4 regions of the Claveliimonas bilis genome follow, and region 4 is predicted to be linked to each of the others. Evidence: predicted binding sites of a transcription regulator. Region 4 holds the regulator's gene; each other region holds the start of a gene.
What was found. Region 4 encodes Rex, which represses fermentation and respiration genes when NADH is low (regulators of the CRP and FNR family bind a similar motif). Its sites were predicted from a motif close to ATTGTTAANTANTTAACAAT; they were not measured.
Positions count from the first base shown of each region.

Region 1: the regulator Rex is predicted to act here: its motif matches at 2,036-2,055, upstream of R2J37_RS01800 (CD0519/CD1768 family membrane protein).
Region 2: the regulator Rex is predicted to act here: its motif matches at 1,694-1,713, upstream of R2J37_RS02615 (glycerol dehydrogenase).
Region 3: the regulator Rex is predicted to act here: its motif matches at 2,114-2,133, upstream of R2J37_RS10115 (oxidoreductase).

Region 1 covers NZ_AP027742.1:387,706-391,925, reverse strand. The annotation lists gene R2J37_RS01810 (ABC transporter ATP-binding protein) at 1-122, opposite strand, end outside; gene R2J37_RS01805 (MarR family winged helix-turn-helix transcriptional regulator) at 115-603, opposite strand; gene R2J37_RS01800 (CD0519/CD1768 family membrane protein) at 854-2,020, opposite strand; gene R2J37_RS01795 (sulfite exporter TauE/SafE family protein) at 2,345-3,214, opposite strand; gene R2J37_RS01790 (glucose-1-phosphate adenylyltransferase) at 3,440-4,220, shown strand, end outside.
Region 2 covers NZ_AP027742.1:549,543-553,762, reverse strand. The annotation lists gene R2J37_RS02620 (GTP-binding protein) at 1-561, shown strand, start outside; gene R2J37_RS02615 (glycerol dehydrogenase) at 582-1,670, opposite strand; gene R2J37_RS02610 (carbon-nitrogen hydrolase family protein) at 1,809-2,633, opposite strand; gene tuf (elongation factor Tu) at 2,728-3,921, opposite strand; gene fusA (elongation factor G) at 4,061-4,220, opposite strand, start outside.
Region 3 covers NZ_AP027742.1:2,064,886-2,069,105, reverse strand. The annotation lists gene R2J37_RS10120 (NAD(P)/FAD-dependent oxidoreductase) at 1-1,851, opposite strand, end outside; gene R2J37_RS10115 (oxidoreductase) at 2,304-4,220, shown strand, end outside.
Region 4 covers NZ_AP027742.1:1,928,297-1,932,516, reverse strand. The annotation lists gene R2J37_RS09555 (magnesium transporter CorA family protein) at 1-298, shown strand, start outside; gene abc-f (ribosomal protection-like ABC-F family protein) at 301-2,223, opposite strand; gene R2J37_RS09545 (redox-sensing transcriptional repressor Rex) at 2,389-3,039, shown strand; gene R2J37_RS09540 (NAD(P)H-hydrate dehydratase) at 3,170-4,220, shown strand, end outside.

The sequences.
Region 1 (4,220 bases), 1.5 Mb from region 4:
ATGATGTTAGCCATTAAAAGCGGAATCAGAACTTCCATCAGAACTTCCAGCGCCACCAGAACCGGAGTGATAAATGACTGTTTCTTATATTCCCGCACAGATTTCAGTAATTTCCTATTCATCTGACTCTTCCTTTCTATATATCATATCGTTTTCTTTCGCCCTTTCCCCCGAAGAAAGGTTTTCGGATATCTGCTTCAGAACCCGGATAAAAACTTCCATATCATCGGCCGGAATCCCCTCTCTGATCTGTGCTTCCCTCCTTCTGATATTCTTAAGAAGCTTTGATCGCAGCTGAAGGGCCTTTTCTGTCGGCACAATTCGTTTCAGCCTGGCGTCTTCCTTCACTGGTTCACGGTATAGATATCCCTTCTTTTCCAGAAGCTGCAGCGCTCCTGTTGCCGTGGATCTTCTTACTTTAAATTCCTTTTCCAGATCCCTCTGAAAAAGATCCCTGTTCAGACCTTCTAACAGAATAAAATGCAGAATATGTTTCTGCATATTAGTCAGTTCTCTTTCTTCCTCCGCGTCCTCTTCATAGGACATCTGTCTTTTCAGCTGATGGGAAACACGGCTGATCCACTTTCCCGCATCTTCTCCCATTTTCCTTCCGTTCCTTTCCTTCATAATTGTTCTGTAGCTAACAATTTGGTAGCTAACAATATAGTAGTATATGAACTTTTCACAAAATTGTCAACATGGTTTCTGTAAAATCTGCCGTAAGAAATTTGGGACAAAGTTTCCTGTTGAAAAACAAAGAGTTCTGTTGAATAAGAAACAGCGGGCTGCCGCGCCATCACTGGCACAGCAGCCCGCTGTTTTACTCTGTAAAATTTTTGCATTCGTCACACAGTTACATGATCATGCCGACAAGCTGAAAAATAAAGTTTGCTGCAACTCCGGCGCACAGACCGCCGATCGTATGGCTGATGATAGCTTTTCCTGTCATATGCGGACAGTTCAGGGCAGACATCATGCCGACATGTGTGCTTAAATATCCGCTCCAGCACATACACATTGCCGTAAATACAGCAATATCGTTTGCGTGGGCAATGCCTGTGCTTACCATCTCCGGCACAAGGCCAATTGCCGCTCCGGCAGCTCCAAGAGCCGTGATCGGAACTGCCACTGCAGAAGCAGAAGTAAAACCAAACAAAGGTTTCAAAATGAAGTCAATCTTCTCACCGATCCATGGAAGCAGCGCTACTCCTTCATATGCGGCTCCGGTGTATGTTCCGTCTGCAGAAGGACCGTTTGTCAGCATCATTACGATGGTACAGATTACAAGCACTCCCGGAATGATAGCCATACCCACATTAACGCCATTTTTACCTCCGTCCAGCAGAGACTCCAGAAGTCGTCCTCCTACACTTCCGCCCCGCACTTCGCGCTGGTTCAGGAAATCGTCAAGAGATTCTCCTTCTTTAGCCGGAATACAATATTCTGTAACTCCAAATTCTTTCTTGGTAAAGATCATCATGATCCTTACGCTGACGATACTTCCTATAATCGCCCCAAGATTTCCGATCAAAACAGCCAGTCCGAGATTTTCTCCCGGCGCATTGATTCCAAGCATAAATGTTGTGACGATCAGCCCCATACCAAAGGCTGTCCCAAGATTCGTCAACGCCGGCAGCTGGAACTTTTTAAAATAACGCCGGAAGTTTCTGTCTTCTGCAAGACCCAGAATCGCCGGATTATCGGACAGATATGTTGTCATGACTCCAACAGAAGCCGCTCCCGGCAGGTTGTACAAAGGCTTCATCAGCGGAGTGATCGCTTTATTCAAAAGGGCAATAACTCCAAATTCAGACAATACTCCAGACAAAGCTCCTGCAATAACCGCAATCGCCATGATATTAAATACTGTGTCTATCAAAAGCTCGTATGCGGTAGCCATCAATGTCTGCATCATGTTTGCCCCGCCCATTTTCATGGCAATGCCGCCAAATATCAGCAGAAAGATCACCAGGAAAATGAAGGCCTCCAAACTGACCGCTTTTTTGTATCTCTTCTCCATACTCTTCTCCATTTCTTTGTTAATTTTAAGACAATCTTTTGTCTTAGTCCTAAATAGAATATACTAATTTTCTGTAAATTGCAACTTCCTTTTTCATTTCCCCAAAATCATTTCTGCAGTTTTTTTATTTTTTCAACCGCCTGTATGCAAATTTCTATTTCGCGCGAGTGCGCATCCCTCAGAGCGTTTTATTCGATAGGGAGTGAAATTTTTTGTCCAAAGAAAAGAGTTCCGCCTGCGGAACTCCGCAGGCGAAACTCTCATATTTATCTCTTACATTTTCTGTGATATCCTGCCGGCTCCGGACAGAACCGAAGCGGTATCTTAACCTCTCTTCTTCGCATCGTGGAAGAACATTACTGCACAGATTACCATGACAACGCAGACCAGATATGTCAGTACTGTCAGCGGAAGCGATGTAACGATAAATCCGGCGATCAATACGCCGATCGCGCCGCTTATGATCATAGGTATCGTGGACGCACGGTTGTATTTGCCTTCCTTGATGAACGTAATACCACATGCCGGACAAAGGTATGCGCAGGATCCCATCATAACAGGAAATGCCACATCAGCGCTCATACCGAGCAGAAGAACGATAGCCATACATGGTGCATAGAGTCCGATCCCTGCTGTCATAAGAATACCAAGAATGAAATTAGCAATGACACCCACTGCCAGCAGTCCGCCTGTCAGTCCTCTTGCTGTTCCAAGGATACCGAAAGGTCCTACTTCGTTGATCTTGCAAAGAGTAATAGCTGCCACCAAAATAAGTGCGACACCCATCACAACACGAATTTTCATAATGTCAAGCCGGGAAATAATTCTGGCTCCGATCACTGAGCCGACAATAGATGCTGCAATCATAAGAACCAGAGTCAACGGATCCATATCAATCCTCTGGATAAAGATAGTGGCTTCCACACAGATAGGAATACCGAATGCTACATTTAACGTACCTGGAATCAGGTCATCATCAACAGCCTTGTTGAACTTCCATGCTGATGTAGCAATCGCATAACTTCCAATTCCAAGCGTATCGAAAAAGTTAGCGATCATACTGACAATCACATTGTACCCCATTTTGCTCTTGTCAAGTTCATCCTTGTGGGCTACCACATCCTTCACCAGCACTACAAAAAATACCGCTGCGAATACCCACATAATAATAAGTAATATCGTTGCTGCACTCATAAAATTCCCTCCTTTGCAACCTCTTTGTACATTTTATACAAAAGATATAATTTTATTATACTATTTTTGTTAAAAATATGTCAAGCATTATTTTTATATTCTTCTATTTCTTAATATTTTTGAGATTATTTTAGAAATTTCTCAGATTTTTTCGCACAAAATTATGGAAAGTAACCGCTCTGGAATATATAATAGAAGTATCACACAAAGGAGGAGGGCGCATATATGAAACAAGATAATATGTTAGCCATGATCTTAGCCGGCGGCCGTGGTACAAGACTGCACGAGCTAACCAACAAAGTTGCAAAGCCTGCCGTTTCGTATGGTGGTAAATACAAAATCATTGATTTTCCAATCAGTAATTGTGCCAACAGTGGAATCGATGTTGTAGGAGTTCTTACACAGTATGAATCCATTCTGCTCAACAGCTATGTAGCTGCCGGAAGACGCTGGGGACTGGATGCAAAAAACAGCGGCGTCTATGTTCTTCCGCCCCGTGAAAAGGCGGACGCAAATCTGGATGTGTACCGGGGTACTGCCGATGCGATCTCGCAGAATATTGATTTTGTAGATACCTTCTCTCCGGACTATCTTCTGATTCTTTCCGGAGATCACATTTACAAAATGAATTATGCAAAAATGCTTCAGTACCACAAGGAATGTGGTGCCGATGCTACGATCGCCGTCATTGAAGTTCCGATGAAAGAAGCGAGCCGTTTCGGAATCATGAATACCGATGAAAACGGACGTATCGTTGAATTTCAGGAAAAACCGGCAGAGCCTAAGAGCAACCTTGCATCTATGGGAATCTATATTTTTGACTGGAAACTGCTTCGCAAAATGCTTATCTCCGACATGAAAAATCCTGATTCCAGTCACGATTTCGGCAAGGACATCATCCCTACTCTGTTAAAAGAAGGGAAAAACCTGTACGCCTATAAGTTTAAAGGCTACTGGAAAGATGTTGGAACGATTGATTCTCTCTGGGAAGCAAATATGGATCTGC
Region 2 (4,220 bases), 1.4 Mb from region 4:
AACTGCTTTGACCGCTATATGCATGACTATGAGGAAATTTTTCAAGATCAATTGAAATCTGCCGGAACCATTGTAATATCCAAACGAAACTTCCATATACCTGAAGAGACCGCCGAATTTGTCCAAAAAGTTCAAAAGACAGCACCGGATGCCAGGATACAGGTCCAGCGTTATTCTTATCTTGACTCTTCCTGGTGGGAAAGTCTTCTGGAAACGGACTTCAGCGGAAATATAATAGAAAACAAAGGAGAGGCCAAGTCTGATTTTGACAGCTTCACTCTATCCGGCATTTCTCTGGAAAACAGCTCTGCTCTTCTTCTCTTTTTAGAGCAGCTTGTCCGGGGAGAATTTGGAGACATCTGCCGGTCAAAAGGGATCCTTAATACAGGACAGTGCCATCTTCGTTTTGATACCGTGGATATGCGCTACAGTCTCACTGGTTTCGAATCATCCGGCAAATCTCAAGGTGTGTTTATTGGCACAAATATAAAAAGGAATGCACTGCGCCGGAAACTCCTTCCACAGTACATTCCCCGTATACAGTTCCGGCCGTCTTCCTGACAGCCGGAATTTTATTTCCTTTATTTTCTGGCTCTTCCAAGAGAATCTGCCGCAACAATCGCATCATATAACTGCTCCGGCGTTACATCCGCTACCATGTTATGGATGGATTCTCCCTCTGCACATGCATTCTTCGCAATTACCTCAATTTCTTCTTTCTTTGTAACTCCAAGCTCTTCCAGAGTAATCGGAAGCCCTACTTCCATGCAGAAATCCTGCACTTCTTTAAATTCTTCTTTGGATGCTCCTTCCAGAACAAGCTGTACCAAAGTGCCATATGCCACACAATTTCCATGCGGAGCGCTGTGTCCGCCAAGAGCTGTCAGTCCATTGTAGAAGGAATGAGCTACAGCCAGACCGCCGTTATCTGCACCGACACCGGACAGATATACATTCGCTTCGATAATCGCATCCAGAGCAGGAGTAACAACCTGATTTTCGCAGGCATGTTTTGCCGCTGCCCCGTATTCTTTCAATGTTTCATAACACAGACCGCAAAGAGCCATAGCCGATCTTGTAATTCCTCCAAATTCCAGACTGGGGGCATCTGTCCTCTGGCAGGCCCTGGCCTCAAAATAAGTGCCCAGAGCATCTCCCATTCCGGCAACCAGGAATCTCACGGGCGCCTTGGCAATGATATCACTATCCACAATAACTGCCTCCGGATTTTTCGGATAAAACAGATAACTGTTAAAAGTCTCATCGTCATTATAAATAACAGAAAGGCCGGTACAGGGGGCATCTGTTGCCACAACAGTAGGAACAATGACAACCGGAAGCTTTTCATAGTAAGCAGTTGCCTTGGCCGTATCTATTGCAGAACCTCCGCCCACGCCAACTACAACATTGATCCCCTTCTCACGGACAATCGCTCTCATTTTTTCAATTTCACCGACACTGGAAACACCGCCAAAGATTTCATAGCACCTGCTGTCATCTGCAGTGCCGAAACTTTTTTCAATCTTGTCATGGCACATTTTATGTCCACTTTTTGAACAAATAAACAGCCATTTGTTTCCCAGCTCTTTCATCTCTTCATAGAAACTCAAAAGAGAATCTTTTCCCTGCACATATTTCTGCGGAGCACGCATCAGTCTTAATCTTGCCATAGTAACACCCTCCTACAATTTTTATTGTTAATTATTTATCAATTTAATTTTATTATAGAACTTTTTATTCAAAAAGCAAGATGAAAACTATCCAAATATGCAGTTTATATTTTCGATTTTTTCGTTAATTTTTTATCATTAAAATTCTGCTCCATTTTCGCTCTGGTATATATCCGTCCGGCGCGCCGAAAGAAGCGGCAGCTGCCTGCGGATACTATCTGCTTCTTTCAGATCAACGTCATGGATAATGTATCCTTCTTCTCCCTCCATCTCTTCAATGACATCTCCCCATGGAGATACCAGAAGGGTATGCCCCCAGGCAACATAAGAGGCTCCTGTATCTCTTGCACTGGAAGTACCTGCCACAAAACACTGGTTGTCCACAGCCCGGCCGCGGAACATTACATCCCAATGCGCCGGTCCTGTGGTCATGTTAAATGCCGCCGGAACCAGAATCATTTTCGCTCCCCTAAGTACCATCATCCTTGCCAGCTCCGGAAAACGGAAGTCAAAACAGATACAGAGTCCGATTTTTCCAAATTCTGTGGAAAATACCGTACACTTATCCCCCGCCGTCAATATTTCTGATTCCTTAAAATGCTGACCGCCCTCGACCTGAATGTCAAAGAGATGCGCTTTCCTGTGCTTCGCGATCTGCTTCCCATTTCTGTCAAAGACATAAGCAGTATTGTATATCTTCCCCTCTGCAATTTCCGGGACAGAGCCTGCTGCAAGGTAAATCCCGTATTCCTTTGCAAGATGACTTAACATCTTCCATGTTTCCCCGCCTTCTTCCTCTGCATAAAGCGGAAACTGCTTTGTCTCATAGGGACAGTTAAACATTTCCCCCAGCATTACAAGATCCGGTCTCTCCGATTTTATTTTTTCGAGATACAGCTTCAGTTGTTCTGCATTTTTCTTCTTATCATTATAAACACGGGACTGTATCTGTGCGATTTTCATGGAAATCCCTCCTTTTAGCCAGCGCTGCAAATTCAAAAACCCTCAGAAAGCATAACTTTCTGAGGGTGAATTTTTATATTACTCCTATCAATGATTACTCAATGATTGTAGCAACACGTCCTGATCCTACTGTACGTCCGCCTTCACGGATAGCGAAACGAAGTCCCTGCTCCATAGCAACTGGGTGAATCAGTTCGATTGACATTTCTACGTTGTCACCAGGCATGCACATTTCAACACCGTCCGGCAGGTTGCAAACACCTGTTACGTCTGTTGTTCTGAAGTAGAACTGTGGACGATAGTTGTTGAAGAATGGAGTATGACGTCCACCTTCATCTTTTGTCAGAACGTAAACCTGTGCTGTAAACTTTGTATGGCATGTTACAGAACCTGGTTTAACAAGAACCTGACCTCTTTCGATGTCTGTTCTCTGAACACCACGAAGCAGAGCACCGATGTTGTCACCAGCCTGTGCCTCATCAAGCAGCTTACGGAACATCTCAACACCTGTTACAACTGTTTTCTGTTTCTCTTCATGGATACCAACGATTTCAACTTCGTCGGATACATGCAGTGTACCACGCTCTACTCTACCTGTAGCAACTGTTCCACGTCCTGTGATAGAGAATACGTCCTCTACAGGCATCAGGAACGGCTGATCTGTAGCACGCTGTGGATCTGGAATATAAGAATCAACTGCATCCATCAGCTCCATGATCTTATCTCCCCACTCTCCGTCTGGATCTTCCAGAGCTTTCAGAGCGGATCCCTGGATGATCGGTGTGTCATCTCCCGGGAATTCATATTCATCAAGCAGTTCACGAATTTCCATCTCTACTAATTCAAGAAGTTCTTCGTCATCTACCATATCACATTTGTTCATGAATACAACGATGTAAGGTACACCTACCTGACGAGACAGAAGGATGTGCTCTCTTGTCTGAGCCATAACACCGTCTGTAGCAGCAACAACCAGGATAGCTCCATCCATCTGAGCAGCACCTGTGATCATGTTCTTAACGTAGTCAGCATGTCCCGGGCAGTCTACGTGAGCGTAGTGACGTTTCTCTGTCTCATACTCAACGTGAGCTGTAGAAATTGTGATACCACGTTCTCTTTCTTCCGGAGCTTTATCGATGTTGTCGAATGCAACCTCTGCGTTACCAGATACTCTGTGGGAAAGAACTTTTGTGATAGCTGCTGTAAGAGTTGTTTTACCATGGTCAACGTGGCCGATGGTACCAATATTACAATGTGGTTTTGTTCTTTCAAATTTAGCTTTTGCCATTTTGAATGTCCTCCTTATTCAACCGCCCTTTCGGGCATTTTTCATGATTTTTCAGTTTACTCGGCTATTTCTGATTATATTTCATATCCCCTTGATTTTCAAGCCTTTTTCGCACTTTTTCAAAGAAAATACGCGGGAATTATTCATTTTTTCCTGACAGAACTTTTTCCTGAACAGATTTCGGAACCGGTTTGTAACTCTCGAAGAACATAGAGTAGTTACCACGTCCCTGTGTTCTGGAACGTAAGTCTGTGGAATAGCCAAACATTTCGGAAAGCGGTACGTGTGCACGTACGATC
Region 3 (4,220 bases), 140 kb from region 4:
GCCGAAAAGTACATAATCAAATCCGCGGAGCCATTCCTCCGTGCCGTCTGCTCTTTGTACTTTTACGTCGTGATCTGTTACTTCCAGGATTTTGGAATTTACGTTAATATCCACACCTTTGCTCTTGAGCTTCCGTACCATTGGAGTACGGTTCGGCGCGCAGACATTGGTGAGAAGCTGGGGCAGCATCTCCACCATTGTGACTTCCACATCACCGATGCTGGCTTCAAATCCCCTGGTAAAGGAATTAGGACGTGCATTTTCGAGAAGAACTTCTGCAGTCTCACAGGCAACGGCGCCGCCTCCCAATACGCAGACACGTCCTCGCGGAATGACAATCTTGCCGCGTAAGAAATCGTGAGCTGTACGGACCGGATAATCCTGTGTTCCTTTGATCGGCGGGATCAAAGGTCTTGCGCCGGTAGCTACGATCACGGCGTCAGGAGCAAATTCCCGAACTGCTTCTACAGTGCCCGTTTTGCCAAACTCAAAAGTTACACCGGCTTTTTTAGCGCGATAGTTTAAGTGCACCATCCATTTGGTCATTTCCTGTTTGCCGGGGGCAACAACAGCCAGATTCAGCTGTCCGCCGATTTTTTTATCAGCTTCCCAGACAGTAACCTGGTGTCCTCTTTCTGCAGCTGTGACAGCAGCCATCATACCTCCGGGACCGGCGCCCACCACCAGTACCTTCTTGGATTTTTCAGCCGGAACTTCCGGAAAATCATATTCTCTTCCGACTCTCGGATTGATATGGCATCTGCACTGTGGACTTGCCTCGCTGCGGGTGATACAGCTTCCGCCGCAGCTTGCGCATGGCGTGATATCATCAAACCGGTTTTCATAGGCTTTTTTGCACAGATCAGGATCTGCAAGAAGCGGACGTCCCATAGATACACCGTCTACTAGACCGCGCTCTACAATATCTGCTGCATAGCGGATATCATTGATCTTTCCAACAACAAAAACAGGGATATTTACTACTTTTTTGATTTCAGATGCTTCATATACATTTACACCGATGCTCTTGTTCTGGCAGGGGATGATATGCTCCAGTCCTTCATACTGGGTACCGCCGGAAACTTCAAGCATATCGACTCCGGCCGCTTCAAATTTGGGAGCCAGGTACAACATATCTTCGAGAGAGTTGCCTCCGATCATACGTTCGTCGCCGGAAATACGCAGGAAGATCGGAAAATCCCGGCTTACATTTTTCCGGACTTCTTCAATGACTTCCAGAATAAATCTTGCGCGGTTGTCCAGACCTCCGCCGTATTCATCCATTCGTTTGTTGCGGAGAGGAGACAGGAAAGAACCGGGAAGCATATAGGCGTGAGCGCAGTGAAGACTGACGCCGCCGCATCCGGCTTCTTCCGCCCGGCGTGCAGCCTGACCGTACTGTTTTACGATCTTTTGGATTTCTTTTACCGTAACAGGACGGCTGACATGACAGTTGGCGTTTACATTGGCAGAAGGTCCGAGAGGTGCGATCTTACGGTATCCGCAAATAGATTCGGGACCTGCATGGATGATTTGAGGAATCAGAACACTGCCTGCCTCCCTGACGCGTTCTGCAAACTGTTTAAACTGTGGAACAAGACTGTCTTTATCCAGAGATGTCGTGTTTCCCATATAAGGATATTTGCTGTCGACAGTTACAGCGTCGATTACAATATAGCCGGTGCCGCCCTCGGCGCGCCGTACAAAAATATCCGCCAGCTTTTTCGGGACGGATCCGTCTGCTGCTTCATAATCCATACTCATAGGAGCCATTGCCACTCTGTTCTTCAGAGTGGTTCTTCCAATCTGAATAGGACTGAAAAGCTTTGAATTTTTCATATCTGTTATCATAAAACTTCCTCCTGAACGTTTGTTTTAATAAAATAATAAACGAACTGAAAGAGGGAGAATGCACATTTTTTTGTCAATCAAGCTACATTTTCAAAAAAAATCGTGAGAAAGTATTTCTGTAAAACAGGACATTTATTTAAAAATCACTACAAAATTCAGAGAGAACTCTTGGCAATTAGACAATAGTGATATTAAAAATCGAAATTTTGTACATTGTTTGTATATAATAATCAAATTTTTGCTCCTGCAGGAATGTAAAGATAGTGTTAAAATTTAAACAACTTTTAAGGATTACAGCTATGTAATCTGTTCATCACCATTATAAAACTAAATACTGAAATGAAATACTATGAATTATATTCAAACATTTTCTGACAGGTAATTCCCGTATCTGCCAGAAGGAGGATACAGATGAAAGATCTGTATTAAGAAAAGAGAGGATGGTTTGGAAAATGAGTTATGACGCATTGTTTTCACCGATTAAACTGAGAGGACTGGAGCTGAAAAACAGAGTAGTTCTCCCGGGGATGAATACAAAGATGGCCAAAAACAAACATGATGTAGCGGAAGACCTGACAGGATATCATGGAGCGATCGCAGCAGGAGGCTGCGGACTGAATATTGTGGAGATTGCTACAATCTGTCCGGAATGTCACGCCTATCTGTATCTTGGCCTTTATAATGAGCACCACAGAGATGAGCTGAAGAAGATTGTAGATGCGATCCATGAAAACGGTGGAAAGGCTGCTGTGCAGATCTGGCATGGAGGATTTGTTCCCCAGGAGTTTTTTGATAAAACGAATAAGCTGGAAACACCGGACAATCTTACAGTAGAGCGTATTCATGAAATTATCAAACAGTACGGGCAGGCGGCAAAATTTGCCGTGGAAGCCGGATTTGATGCGCTGGAATTTCACGGAGCGCACACTTATCTGCCTCATGAATTTATGAATCCTTCTTTGAATCAGAGAACAGATGAGTACGGCAATCAGAGCCTGGAAAACCGCTGCCGCTTCAGTCTGGAGGTAATCCGGGAAATGCGTGCAAATATGCCGGATGATATGCCTTTGATCATGCGTATCGACGCCATTGATGAGATGCTTCCAAAGGTTACAACAGTAGAAGAAACCATCCAGTTTATCAACTGGGCAGAAGAAGCCGGCGTGGATGCCATGGATCTTTCCAGAGGGAATGCCCGCAGTCTTGCAACTGTTTATGAGGTTCCTCCTTATAATTTGGAGCCGGGATTTAATATGGATAATATTGCAGCAATAAAAAAAGGTATTCACATTCCTGTTATCGGAGTGGGACGTGTCAATATGCCGGGACTTGCAGATGAACTGATCCGCGAAGGAAAGATCGATATGATCGCGGTTGGAAGAGGACAGCTGGCTGATCCACAGTGGTGCAATAAGGCAAAAGAAGGCCGCGAGGAGGATATCCGCCGCTGTATCGGATGTACAGAAGGATGTTATGACAAGGTTATCGATCCGAATGCGAAACATATTACCTGTACGAGAAATCCTATGCTTTGTCTGGAATACAAAGGACTTCCAAAAGCTGAAACGCCAAAGAATGTTATGGTGATCGGCGGAGGTATCGGCGGTCTGGTTACAGCAGAATTTCTGAAAGCGCGGGGACACAATCCAACGATCTACGAAGCAGCGGAAAATCCGGGAGGAAGATTTGTGCTGGCAGGAAAAGCACCTAAGAAGCAAGAATTTGCTGCCGCTGTAGAATGGGAAATTGAGCAGTGCAGGAAGAAAGGTATTGAGATCAAGACTGGTACAAAAGTAACACCTGAGCTGATTGAAGAAGTAAAGCCGGACCATGTCATCATAGCAACCGGCTCTGAATATGTAAAACCGGATATTCCGGGAATTGATGGAGCAGACGTTGTTTCTGCAGAAGATATTCTGACAGATAAAGCAGAGGCCAAAGGAGAAGTGCTGATCCTGGGCGGTGGTCTGATCGGCTGCGAGACAGCCCAGTATCTGATCAACAAAGGCGTGAAGGATGTCCGTATTATGGATAAAAAGCGTGTCGGAAACAAGATGGGTATGCTGCGTACGATGTTCCTTGATATCGAGTATCCGGGCAAGACGATCCAGAAGAGCAACCGAAGCAATATCACAAGCATCGGCGACCATGAGATTACATATAAGTTTACAGATAAATTCAAAAAGACAAGCGAGAAAACCCGCCATTTTGACACTCTTGTAATTTCTGTAGGAACGACATCCCGGAAGACAGAGGATCTGAAAGCAAAATGTGAAGAATTGGGAATCGCTTATGATGTAATTGGTGACGCGAAGAAAGTAGGAATGGGTATTGATGCGACAGCCGACGCATACGCAGTTGGAATGAGC
Region 4 (4,220 bases):
CGGGACACTTTCCAATCGGGCAGACCGGCTGATGGGGAGGACTGCCCATTTGCTGGAATACGCACAGCAGGTGCGAGATCTGTATCAGGCACAGGTGGATGCAAAACAGAATAGTAATATGCAGTTTCTGACTGTGTTGTCCACCATTTTCTTCCCCCTCACCTTAATTACCGGATGGTACGGTATGAATTTTGAAAATATGCCGGAGCTGAAAAACGGATATCCCGGCGTTATTGCACTAAGTTTGATCGTTATTGTTGTCTGTATTTTAATCTTTAAAAAGAAAAAAATTCTCTGATTTTATTCCTGGGAGGCGAGAGCCTCCCATTTTTCATACAGTTCCTCCAATTCAGCAGCGATGTCGGCTTTTTCTTTTGCAAGTTCCTGACAGCGTATAGAATTGGTATATACTTCCTCCAGCGCCATCAGCTCATCAATCTGTCCGTCTCGTTCCTCCAGAGAAGTTATGCGTTCCTCTGTCTTCTTCAGATCATTCTGTCGTTTCCGTTCCCGTGCCTTTTCTTCTTTTTGCTCCTGCCAGCTTAACTTGGCTTCGGAGGCTGCTTCGGCAGCCGGGGCATTATCACAGGATGGAACTGACGCGTATGCGGCAGTCAATTCCTCCCGCTTTTCCAGATAATAGTCATAATTGCCGATATAGTTGACAAATGTTTTGTTTACAAGTTCCAGGATCCTGGTGGCCGTTTGGTTAATGAAATATCGGTCATGGGACACATAGAGGACGGTGCCTTTGTAATTATTCAGAGCGTTTTCCAGAATTTCTTTGGAGGCGATATCCAGATGGTTGGTAGGCTCATCAAGAATGAGGAAATTTGCTTCCGAAAGCATAAGCTTTGCCAGGGAAACACGTCCCCTCTCTCCGCCGCTTAAATCTCCGATAAGCTTAAAAACATCATCCCCCGTGAAGAGGAAAGCAGCCAGCATATTGCGGATTTCCGTGTTTGTAAGAGAAGGATATGCATCTGAAATTTCTTCAAATATAGTTTTTTCCATATGAAGAACATGATGTTCCTGGTCATAGTATCCGATATGTACGTTTGTCCCAAGTGTAAAGCTTCCGCTGTCAGCAGGCAAAACCCGGTTCAGGATTTTAAGGAGGGTTGTCTTGCCGGTTCCGTTATCTCCGATTACCGCTACATGTTCGCCTCTTTTGATTTCAAAGCTGACATTTTCAAAAAGGGGCTGGGACGGAAAAGATTTGCTTAAGTGATCTACGGAAAGAACATCATTTCCGCTGACACAGGAAGGTTCCAGCACCAGATGGATATCTGTTCTTTGCTCCGCAGGCTTTTCTATGCGTTCCATTTTTTCCAGCATTTTTTCCCGGCTTTCTGCACGCTTGATTGACTTTTCCCTGTTAAAAGAGCGGAGCTTTTCGATCACGGCTTCCTGATGGCGGATCTCCTGCTGCTGATTGAGATACTCTTTCATCCTTGCTTCACGGATTTGCTGCTTTTTACGGGAGTAATCTGTGTAATTGCCAAGGTAGGTCATAATGGAACCCTGTTCAATTTCAATGACCTTTGTTACCACTCTATTGAGAAAATAGCGGTCATGGGAGACGATAAGCACGGCACCGGAATAATTCAGAAGATAAGTTTCCAGCCAGGAGATCGAATTAAGATCCAGATGGTTGGTAGGCTCATCTAAAAGAAGGACATCCGGCTTTGTAAGAAGAAGTTTGCCTAATGCTACACGTGTTTTTTGACCACCGGAAAGAGCGTCTACCGGTTTGGAGAATTCTTCTTCGTCAAAACCAAGCCCCTTGAGTACTCCCACAATTTCACTTTCGTAGGCATAGCCATTTTCACGTTCAAACCGGTCAGACAGACGGTGATAAGTATTCAGACGCTCAGTAAGTTGTTCACCCGCAAGGTTGGGAATTTCCTGTTCAATTCGGCGGATCTCTTTTTCCAGTGATATGATCTCCGCTTTGGCAGTGCGTACTTCTTCGTAAATAGTGTTTCCTCCGGAGAGATTCTGGTGCTGGGAAAGATAGCCAAGAGATTTTCCTTTCGATAAAGTAATGCTGCCGCCGTCAAGTGGCAGTTCTCCCACAATCATTTTCAGTATTGTTGATTTTCCAGCCCCGTTGATCCCAACAAGTGCTGCTTTTTCATATTCTTCTATGTGAAAGGAGCCGTTTTTTACAATGACATCCTCACCAAATGCTTTTTCAATTGAATGACATGCTAGTATCATAAATATATACCTCCGGGACTATTATATCGGTGATTTGTGAAGGTGTCAATTTTCTGCAATTCTTTATATAAAATCTAATATTCCAAAGTTTTCCGAACAAAAATTTGACTTTGAACAAACAATTCTATATAATGTAGACAGAAAAAGATTGGGAAGGTGAAAAGAGTGGAAAGCAGAGAAATTTCGCAGGCAGTCATACGGAGGCTCCCAAGATATTACAGGTATTTAGGAGAACTGCTTGAAAATGGGGTGGAACGTATCTCTTCAAATGATCTGAGTAAGAGAATGCAGGTAACTGCATCCCAGATTCGGCAGGATTTAAATAATTTCGGCGGATTTGGCCAGCAGGGATATGGATATAATGTGAAATATCTTTATACAGAGATAGGAAAGATCCTCGGTTTGGAGGAAGAACATGGAATGATCATCATCGGGGCAGGAAATCTGGGTCATGCTCTGGCGAATCATGCAGGATTTGAAAAGCGGGGATTTGTATTAAAAGGCATTTTTGATGTTAATCCTACTTTAAAGGGAATGACAATTCGTGGAGTGCCTATTTATATGATGGATGAGCTGGAAGATTTTATGAAGAACAGTGATATTGAGATCGGAATCCTCACCATACCTAAGGCAAAGGCAATTGAAGTGGCAAATCAGCTGGTGGACTATGGGATAAAGGCGATTTGGAACTTTGCTCATACAGATCTGAATTTGCCGGATAACGTGATCGTGGAAAATGTACACTTATCGGAAAGTCTGATGAGATTATCCTATAATATCAGCCGTTACAACGAGGAACATAGGGCTGAAAAATAGCGGGGATATGACAGCGTGTGAAGTAAGCGTGTGCGAAAGGACAGGCTTTCTTTACACGCTTTTTCAATAGAAAACTTCGTTTCCTGTTGCGGATTCTTTGTTCTATATAAATAAAAAGGGGGTTGACAGTATGAGATATTTGCCGGATGGAAGACAAATGAAGGCAGCGGATGGGTATACGATACGGGAGAAAAAAATGCCGTCTCTTATCCTGATGGAAAGGGCGGCAAGAACTTTTGTAGAAACGGTATGTGAAACAGATGCAGATCTGTCAGATGTATGTGTTGTATGCGGATCCGGAAATAATGGCGGAGATGGATTTGCTATCGCCAGACTTCTTCTGGAAAGAGGAGCGGGAGTATCAGCCTGTATGGTGGGAAACCCTGATCATTGTACCGAAGAGACAAAGAGGCAGATTCAGCTTTTCCGGGAGGCAGGAGGAACCATAGAGGAAGGTTTTACGGAGAGAAAATGCAGCCTGCTTATCGATGCCATATTCGGGGCAGGGCTTAGCAGGCGTGTGGAAGGGCATTACCTGGAATGTATTCAGGCGATGAACCGGTCTGAGGGGAAAAAAGTGGCAGTAGATGTACCCTCCGGAGTTTCCACATCTACCGGAGAGGTTGTAACCGACGCTTTCCGGGCAGAGCTGACAGTCAGTTTTCAGTGTGAAAAACTTGGCTGTGTACTTTATCCGGGGAAGGAGTTTGCCGGAGAAGTAAAGGTAACGGATATAGGAGTCGATGTCTCAGAGATGCCGGGGGACAGAGATGTAGCCTATGCGCTGGAGCAGGAGGATGCGGCGAAAATGCTGCCGAAGCGCAGAGAGGATTCTCATAAAGGGACTTATGGAAAGGTTCTTATTATCGCCGGAAGCAAAGGAATGGCCGGAGCAGCTTATCTGGGCGCACTGGCGGCCTATAAGACGGGGGCAGGTCTGGTACAGATCTATACGTCAGAGGATAACCGGGCTGTACTGCAGACGCTTCTTCCGGAGGCAATCGTTCGCTGTTATGATTTCTTTGACGAACGGGAACTTTTGCAGCTGCTGAAATGGGCGGATGTGGTGAGTATTGGTTCCGGGCTTGGAACCAGCGACAAATCACGGAGGATTTTACAGGCAACACTGGAAAATGTAGAGGTTCCCTGTGTTGTGGATGCGGACGGATTGAATCTTTTAT